Regions from separate parts of the Halomonas sp. AOP7-E1-9 genome, predicted to be linked through region 1. Evidence: predicted binding sites of a transcription regulator. Region 1 holds the regulator's gene; the other holds the start of a gene.
What was found. The regulator FliA, encoded in region 1, starts transcription of late flagellar genes. The targets are predictions, from matches to a motif close to CTAAAGTTNNNNNNNNNNCNGCCGATA.
Positions count from the first base shown of each region.

Region 2: ACT3R4_RS18105 (DUF4019 domain-containing protein) is a predicted target of FliA. The motif match lies at 3,466-3,492, and genes of this name have one in related genera.

Region 1 covers NZ_JBQSVC010000010.1:47,484-51,917, reverse strand. Annotated here, with positions in the region: gene ACT3R4_RS07980 (hypothetical protein) at 1-156, opposite strand, end outside; gene ACT3R4_RS07975 (OmpA/MotB family protein) at 180-851, opposite strand; gene ACT3R4_RS07970 (motility protein A) at 856-1,674, opposite strand; gene ACT3R4_RS07965 (RNA polymerase sigma factor FliA) at 1,718-2,419, opposite strand; gene ACT3R4_RS07960 (flagellar protein FlhE) at 2,446-2,847, opposite strand; gene ACT3R4_RS07955 (hypothetical protein) at 2,864-3,442, opposite strand; gene flhF (flagellar biosynthesis GTPase FlhF) at 3,439-4,434, opposite strand, start outside.
Region 2 covers NZ_JBQSVC010000064.1:264-4,697, reverse strand. Annotated here, with positions in the region: gene ACT3R4_RS18130 (YqaA family protein) at 1-112, shown strand, start outside; gene ACT3R4_RS18125 (antibiotic biosynthesis monooxygenase family protein) at 149-466, opposite strand; gene ACT3R4_RS18120 (helix-turn-helix domain-containing protein) at 784-1,587, shown strand; gene ACT3R4_RS18115 (carboxymuconolactone decarboxylase family protein) at 1,638-2,093, shown strand; gene ACT3R4_RS18110 (class I SAM-dependent DNA methyltransferase) at 2,230-3,015, shown strand; gene ACT3R4_RS18105 (DUF4019 domain-containing protein) at 3,016-3,420, opposite strand; gene ACT3R4_RS18100 (linear amide C-N hydrolase) at 3,623-4,434, opposite strand, start outside.

The DNA of each region.
Region 1 (4,434 bases):
TAAACGCGTCCCCAGCAATTGGGTTAACGTTACCGATTGGCGTGAGAGTCCCATCAGCGCGGCCAGATTTGTACTGGTCGCCTGGATGCGCCGACGATCGACATCAAGCACCAACAGGGCAGCATACGACTGCAGCAGAAGGGGATGCTTAGGCACAACCCCAGCCTTGAGCAGTCCACTCACCCTTCTGGCTGTTGTCGTAACAACAGTTCAACGCGCCGGTTAGCAGCTCGCCCTTCAGGTGTTGCGTTGCTCTCCATAGGTTGAGTATCCGCATAACCAACGGCCCGCATTCGAGAAATCGCTATGCCCTGACCTTCCAGGTGGCGCATAACGGCAATCGCACGTCCGGCGGAGAGTTCCCAGTTGGAAGGGAACCGAGTGGTCGCAATAGGAAGATTGTCAGTATGTCCTTCAACGGAAACCTGACCATCAAAGGCCGCGAACACATCGACAAGACTTTCTATCACCTCTTGGCCTAGAGAGGTGAGCACTGCCTCGCCACTGGGAAATAAAAGGCTATCATCAATGCGTAGCGTTACGCCCTCCTGGCCCTGCGATACGCTGACGCCGGGAATATCCAATGCCGCCATCTGGGGCTGCAACCCGCTATGGCGCGGGTGAATACCGGTGGCAAGCGTTGCCAAGGGCAGTGAGCTAATCACGCTGGCCATGGACGCTTCCTCACCCTCAAGTGCTTCATTACCACCGGGGGGAGCCAAAGCCAGCAACAAAACAAACAGCGTAATCAGCAGGGTGAGCACGTCCAGATAACTGGTCAGCCAGCTCTCATCGCTTTCACCCTGCCCGGCGGGAAGCTCCAGCGCATGGCGCGTATTGTTATCCAGCATCGCCTTAGCCCTTTGCCGTCGCGCTTGGTGTATCAGGCCGGGGCTTTATAGTGGCATCGCGAATCTCATCGTTATAGTTGGCGATAAATGAATTGAGCGTTTCCTCAATAAAAGAGGGCAGGCGGCGCTTGGTGATCAGTGAAATACCTTCCAGCACCATGTTCATGGTAATCAGGCGCTCTTCTGTACGTCGTTCTAGCTTCACCGCGATGGGTTTAAACACCAGATTCGCCAGCAAAATACCGTAGAAGGTGGTGAGCAGCGCCACCGCCATACGGGGGCCAATGACATCCAGGTCACCGGCATCCATGACTTCCAGCATATTAACCAATCCCACCAGCGTGCCAATCATGCCAAACGCTGGCGCATAGGTCGCCATGGTGCGAAAAATCTGGGCTTCTGCGTGCTCGCGAGCCTTGAGCCGGGCAATCCGCCAACGCAGCATGTCGAAGATCTCATCTTCTTTGGTATTGGCAATGACTAACTGAATACCGGTACGTAAAAACGGATTGCGCGTATGCTCCAACTCTTGTTCGACTGCACGCACATCGCCTTTAAACCATAGCCGGGACATGGCGACCAGCTCGTTGATATCGTCGCGTATATAGGTATTTTCACGCCGAAAGACAAGCCCTACCAAGCGTACAACGCGTAACACCTCTTTTAGCGGATAGCTTATAAAAGTAGCGGCCAGAGTACCGGTTATAACAATCGCCAGGCCCGGCAGATTGATAAAACTTTCAGGGGACTCCGCAGTAAAGAACAGCACGCTTACTAGCAGCAGCATACTGGCGAATATACCTATCAACGTGGACGGGTTCATCAACGGCTCCTCGCCGGTTATTGTGAGTTAACGTATCGGTTGTTTAGGCTGAATCATGCAACCGGGCACGCAGACGGCTAATGGCTTGGCTATGCAACTGAGACACACGCGACTCGGTCACGCCCAGCACGGCGCCCACTTCTTTTAAATTCAGCTCTTCCTGGTAATAAAGTGCCATGAGCAGTTTCTCGCGCTCTGGCAACGCCTCAATGGCAGCAACCAATGTTTGGCGCTGCTGCTCATCCAGCAGCTTTTCAAACGGCAAGTTGCTCACATCAAAACTTACCGGCTCACCACCATCGGCAACCAACTCTTCAAACGGCAATAGCTGACCGCTATTGGTGTCGTTGAGCAGCTGTTGGTAATCACCCAGCGGCATCTCAAGCGCCAAGGCAATTTCACTCTCTTCCGGCGAGCGCCCGAGCTGCTGCTCTAGCCGCCGGATCGCGTCGTCCACAGCGCGCGCAGCGCGGCGCACGCTGCGTGGCAACCAATCCCGCGTACGCAGTTCATCGACCATCGCCCCACGGATACGCTGGCTGGCAAACGTCGCAAAGCTGGCACCATGAGCGGCATCAAAACGGCCCAGTGCTTCTAAAAGCCCTACCGTGCCCGCCTGAATAAGATCATCAAGTTCAATACTGGCTGGCAACCTGACCTGCAGTGTTAAGGCATGACGTCTTACCAGTGGCATGTATTGTGTGAATAGCTCGCCTTGCTTGATTCTGCCTTGTGCTGTGTACATCTTTTTGCCTCGCGGCTATACAACTTTTACTGATAGTTCACAATGACTTGCAGACCCTGAACACGAACAGGCCGCTGTCCAGGCAGTAACTTAAAACGAAACTGCAAAGGAGCACTTACCTGCCTTCCCGCCAGCTCGGTGACCGTTCCGCGCCCTCCCGAGAGAGCCACACACTGCTCCGGATGGCATAGCCATGCGTTGATAGCGCTGCCCGGCGGCGCCTCAAGCTGCCAGTGTATCCGATCAATCACACGATTGTGCACCTGTACAGAATCGGGTGGCGTCATTGACTGGCTACGGGTTTCCCGGTCACTCATGGCCACCATCACGCCCGGCACCGAGGTGCTCCAGCTGCCCGCCGCCTGAGCGCTACCGATGAGACCTATCAACCCGCAAACACCCATCATCTTGAATAGCTTGCTTAACATGTCGAATATTTCCTTATCAGCGCGCCAGCACCAGAAGATCGATGGCCAAATAGTGGCTAGCGGCTTCACGCAAGTTTTCCAACAAGCCTTGGCGCGACAAAGAGGGCTCGTGCAGTGCCAATAATCGGCGAGGCCCGCCATTGTCACGCGCCTGGCGAAGTAGCCGGTACATCTCGGCAAATGCGTCCGCATCGCTGTTAACCCAGAGCGCCCAACGCGCATGCCGAGCACTTAGCTGAGCCAGATCAGGCGCATTAACGCTAACCGCCTGTATATCCCAATCGTCAGGTGATCCTGCCCAGTGACGGCCCAGCGCAGACCATTGAGCCAGGCGATGTTGAGCCTGTTTGACAGCCTGCGCGCCCTGCCCTGGCAAACCAATAATATACAAGGGCTTTTTAGGTCGCGAAGGGGCTTTCGCAACCGGCTGCTCGTCAATCGTGGGGGTGGGCGAAACAGCACCTGGCGCGGGCGCAGGCGCTTCGCTCATCACCTCCATATCACTTGCCAACGGCGCATCAGGCTGGCTGGGTGCCTGCTTCTGACGCTGGCTGTCGGCCCATTGGCGCAAGCCCGCCGCCTGATCCTGACTCATACATTCACCTCTCGGCTAACGCTGCCCAATTGGCGAATGGCGTCGCGCGCCATAAAGGCGTACATCAACGCATCCAGCATGGCCGTATCGCGGCGTTTTCGGCGCGTGCCCAACAGGCTGAGTAGATCGCTACGCAGACTGGACGCCTCATCATCATCCGCGTTATCCAAATGCCCGACCACTGACGCGACGCCGCTGGCTAACAGTAGACGTACTTCTGGATCCACGTCCCCGCTATCGGCCTCTTTAAACTGCTGCAACGCGCGTTTGGTGAGCGCTGCCAGGCCCTCACTTTGCAGCTGAATGACCAGTTGGAAAAGTACATCGGCGCCTAAACGAGCCGGCGTCAACCAGTAGCGCCGGGCAACGACCTTGGCACTTTCGGGGTCACGAACCTCCCCATACCACGCAAGCAGTACACTGCCCGCCTCATTTTGCACTTCGGCATAAGCGGTCCATAACTGCATGGACTGGCCACGAAACCGCACGCTGACATGATGGCTGAGCGTGCTTTGTTCAAATAGTCCGCGTAGCGCAGAACGCTCGCCATGAAAGTATACACGCTGTGCGGATGTCACAAGGCTGACCCAAGTCAGCTGTTGCTCATTCAGCCACTGCACGGTTTCTGCCGGAGGCAGCACGGGCAATAGATGCACCGTGGCGCCCGCCTCCATTCGTGTCTCAAGCCTGGCCTGCCAACCCGCAGGTTGGCGATGTTGAAGCATGGGGACGGCATGCCAAGCGCCCCGTTCGTCCATGCTGATATCCGGCATCGACCAATCACAGCCACGCTCGTTACGGCGTGCCGCCCACACCACACCAGGGGCGGGTAACGCGTGCGGCAACAGACGAGTAAGCTGCGCGCTCTGTAGCTCGCTCGGCAAAGCGCTAACATCCCACATGGCTTCCAGCGTGGCGAAGCCTGCCAAACGCTGGCGCAGCCGCGTCAGTAGTAGCGACAGCCTCCGCCCTTGGCCAAGCACATCTCGCGA
Region 2 (4,434 bases), on a different contig from region 1:
TCGAGTGCTGTTGCTATGGAAGCGCCATGCGTTGTTTACCAGCTTGATAGGCGGCGTAATAGTGCTGTTGATTGCTCTGGGGCTACAAGCACTCACGCGCTTGATGATGTAACTGACATAAAGCAGAAGACCAGGGAAGTAGTATCCGCTAGATACCGTAATCCCGCTCGACCTTGGCAATCCGAGTTTTAAAGTGCTGATACCACTGCTGATGCCCAAGCCGCTGCGCTTCTTTATGTTCGGCATGCGCCTTCCACGCTTTAATCGAGGCCAAGTCAGCCCAGTAGGAAACCGTAACCCCCACCTCATTTCGAGCCGATTCAACGCCTAAAAAACCTGGCTGCTGCATGGCTAACTCAACCATACGCTCCGCCATGTCATCATAGCCATCCTCAATACCCGTGCGCACAGAGGTGAAAATAACAGCGTAATACGGGGGCTCTGGAGTCGTTGCGATAAGGGCCATGAAGTTCTCTTGATCTGAAAACGGTTTTAAAAAGCATACCGTAGGCGAAGCAGTAGACTCCATAGCTAATTATTGGTGTTTACTCATCAAATCAATATCGTTGCGCGTGAGATGGTGCTTTACCTACGGCACAGCGGGCAAGAGCCCCAGCTTGGCGCTTGGTTTGAAGGGCACAACCACGTGAATTGATGATTAAACAGTTCATTGCGAAGTGAGAACTTCACTGTCCAAGCATAGCCACTTTCCCAGCCCCTGTGTTTAGGCTTTAATACAGCTTATGCGATGAAGTCCATTCATCAACAAAGCAGGTTGTCGCCATGGCCCACTTTATTCTGCCCGGTAACGCCGTTCATTTGAATTTCCAGCAGCGCCTGCCCGACACCAACCTTCGCACATGGGTGCAATGCCTTTGGTCGATGGGCGGGCAAAGCCCCCTTGTGCATCCCATCGTAGAAAAGCTTTATCCCGATGCAGGCGCCAGCCTCACCATTCACCTTGGAAGCTCTCTTCCCATCGTCACGCTCTGCTTTAACAGACACATGCTGCTTGAGACGTTTGATACGTCCACCCCCCGGATGGGCATTCGGTTTAAACCGGCCAGTATGTATAGCCTCCTGGGCTTAGCCCCGGAACAGTGTATAGACGCGCATCTTTGCTTGGGCGATGACATAAAACCCTCCTGGATGGACAGTTTAATGCCAGTGGTGGAGCGCCTTTATCAGCTTGATGCACCCAAAGGATTAGCCCTGCTTGAAACATGGCTTCTGGGTTTACTCAAAAGTCGACTAACGAGTAAAAGCCCTGTGCCAGGAATCATCCAGGCGATTAACCAGTTACAACTCCCACCGGAGCAGTTAGCTGCCAATATTGGGTTAACCCGACGCACCCTGGAACGTCGATTAAAACGTGAAGTCGGTGTCTCGCCAGGCGCGTTGGTGACGTATGCTCGCCTCCACCGAGCGCGACGGTGCTTACTTGAAGCTGACCGGCCGCTATCAGAAATAGCGCTCCACTGTGGCTACTATGATCAGCCACACTTTACCCACGCCTTCCAATCTTTTACCAACGAAACACCCGCCTCTTACCGCCAGCGCAAGTTGTCGCAAATTTACAAGGCGTAGTACGCACACCTTTATAAGCTGAGACCTCATCAATCAACGAGGTCACTGCCATGTCTCAGCGTATTTCTCGACAAGCCGTTTACAAGCTAACCCCTCGCCTTGCTAAACATTTGGTGCCTCTGGGCGAAGTAGTGGCTAATAGCGCGGTAACGCCTACCATCATCCACCTCGTTCAGCTACGCGTTTCCCAGATCAACCAGTGCTGCTTCTGCCAGCATATGCATACTCAGGAAGCCCGAGACGACGGCGAGCATCAGGTAAGGCTGGATGTACTGCCTGCCTGGCGGGAAGCCCCCTGCTTCAATAAACAGGAACGTGCAGCCCTTGAGTGGGCCGAAGCGCTTACCTTAATCAGCCAACAGTCTGTTAGCGACAGCGTCTACCAGAATGCTCTGGCCGCCTTTGGTGAGCAGGACCTTCTTGAGCTGACCACGGTGGTTCTAGCCATTAATAGCTGGAACCGGGTGGCGGTAAGTATGCAGTTTGTGCCTGACATCTCGCTATAAACCGAAAAAGACATCGCAAGCCTGTGCGACGGCCTGCGATGTCTTGATCAAAATCCCCTTCCGCACGGCTGGCTTCTAAAAGCCACTCCACTCGTTTACTATGCGCCACCCTCACTCCCAAGCTACCCAGGCCGCCATGTCCTTTAACGCACTCTATACCGACCTTTCTGGCTATTACGATGTGATGTGCGAAGACATCGACTACCGGGCGCAAAGCAACGCCGTGCAAAGGCTTCACCAAATTTTTGGTAACGGTGGCAACCTTCACCTCGATGTCGCGTGTGGTACCGGGCCTCATGTTCGCCATTTTATTGATAATGGCTACGTGAGCAGCGGCCTGGACATTAACCAGCCCATGCTGGATATTGCCGCCACACGTTGCCCCGAGGCCCAGTTTACGTGTCAGGACATGGGCAACTTCCAGGTAAGCGACCCGCAGGATTTGATTACCTGTTTTTTATATTCGATTCACTACAGCGACGGAATTGAAAAGCTCAAAGCGTGTATTGAAAGTGCGCACAGCGCCTTAATGAGTGGCGGGGTTTTCTGCTTCAACGCAGTCGATAAAGATAAAATCGATAACAATCTGTTTGTGAGCCACACCGTTAAAAAAGCCGACGATGCCTTCACGTTTCGTTCCGGGTGGCATTACAGCGGTAGCGGTGAAAAACAGGCCCTCAAACTTAGTATTGCAAAAACCAACGCGTGCGATACCCAAGTATGGAACGACGAGCACCCCATGGTCGCGGTTAGTTTTGCCGAGCTAATTACGCTGCTTGAGCCCTACTTTGAAGTGCACGTATTCGAGCACAACTTTGAAGCTATCACGCCGTGGAACACCACTTCGGGGAACGCCATTTTTGCCTGCGTGAAGATTCAACACCCCACGGTTGTAGCAACGGGGCAATCCACTTGTTGCTGATCAGTTCACATAGTACCCACTTACTTTCCAAACGCCGTCTTCAAAGTGCGGCGTAATGGTTTCGGTAATATCAGACTTGTTGGCAAAACGCGTTTGATAGATGAACTTTTTGTAATCATTTTTGGGAGCGCCGGGCATAGAGGTTTGCGTGATGACGCGTGTGCGGCGTCTTGCCTCCACCGACCCGAAGTCACGACGCGCTGCGCTAATGATCCGCTCCAGCATACTGGGCGAAAGCGGACTCTTAAGAAGCGGTGATGACTCCTCCCAAGCCAGCTCATACTCGCCACTATCGATTGCATCAAGCCATGCCAGCGCCGCGGCCTCAGCCGCATCGGTGTTCGCTTGAGCATAAGGTGCCAGCAGTAGCAGGGCTGTAATGAAACAGATCACGATTTTTGGCATGGATAACTCTAGGCAGCGATCAGTAAATAGGTGTGCTTAATTTAATATCGGTACCAGCCGCCATTACTTTAGTATTAATCACAACAATCGAACAAGCCAACCTCAGTTTTTCTATCCCTTGGCTTTATTAAGTAAGAGAAAGCCCCCTGCGCCAACCGCGACACAGGGGGCTATTTCATGCGCTAACTAGCCTTAGCGCACCTTACAGGCCAGCAAACTCAAAGGGCTCGGCGTCCTCAAACGCGTTGACCGTATTGCCTGCATAAACACTGTTATTCTTGAGGCTCAGTTTGCGAACAGGCGCGCCCTCAGTAAAGTCGGCATCCTTCATATCCACCCAAAACGTGTTAGGCGTAAGTGCCGTCTCGAAATAATAAACAAGGTGTTTCTGATCAGATACCGCTCTCCACCTGGTGGAAGAAATATTCGGCTCCTCTGCTGATGAGATGCCGAAAGGAACAGACGCATTGCGAATCACGCTAAAGGCACTGCCAACAGCGACTCTTGTATCGCTCGTTTTAGGGATGGCATCCATGTAGAACGACGCTCTGACAAATCGATCCGCGGCACGGTTTGTGCCAGGCAGCATGACCAAGCCACCGATCTGTCTCCAATAGTCGTCCAGCGAAAGTTGCTGCTCGAAGGTGGGCGAGTTTGTCACCACGTTGTATGACATATCGTGATGAATAGTGAGCTTACCGTCGATATACTCAAATATTGCGTTATCACCCTTGGCATCTGAAATTGACAGATGCAGAGTAGCAAATCGAGCGGTGCCCGGTATTTCAGCAGAGACGACCACAAAAGGCTCATCGCGCAGCGCCTCCACCGCCTCATCAACGGTCGCAAAATTGTCCAAAACATACTGGACCCATGCAGCCACGGAAAGCCCCTGGTCATCCGGCCCAAAGTCAGGATACTCTGCCTCAGCAAGCCATAGCAGGTTAGCCACCAAGCCTTTTTCGTTCATGCCATCGGTGCTTGCGATATCAAACGCGCTGGTAACGACACTTC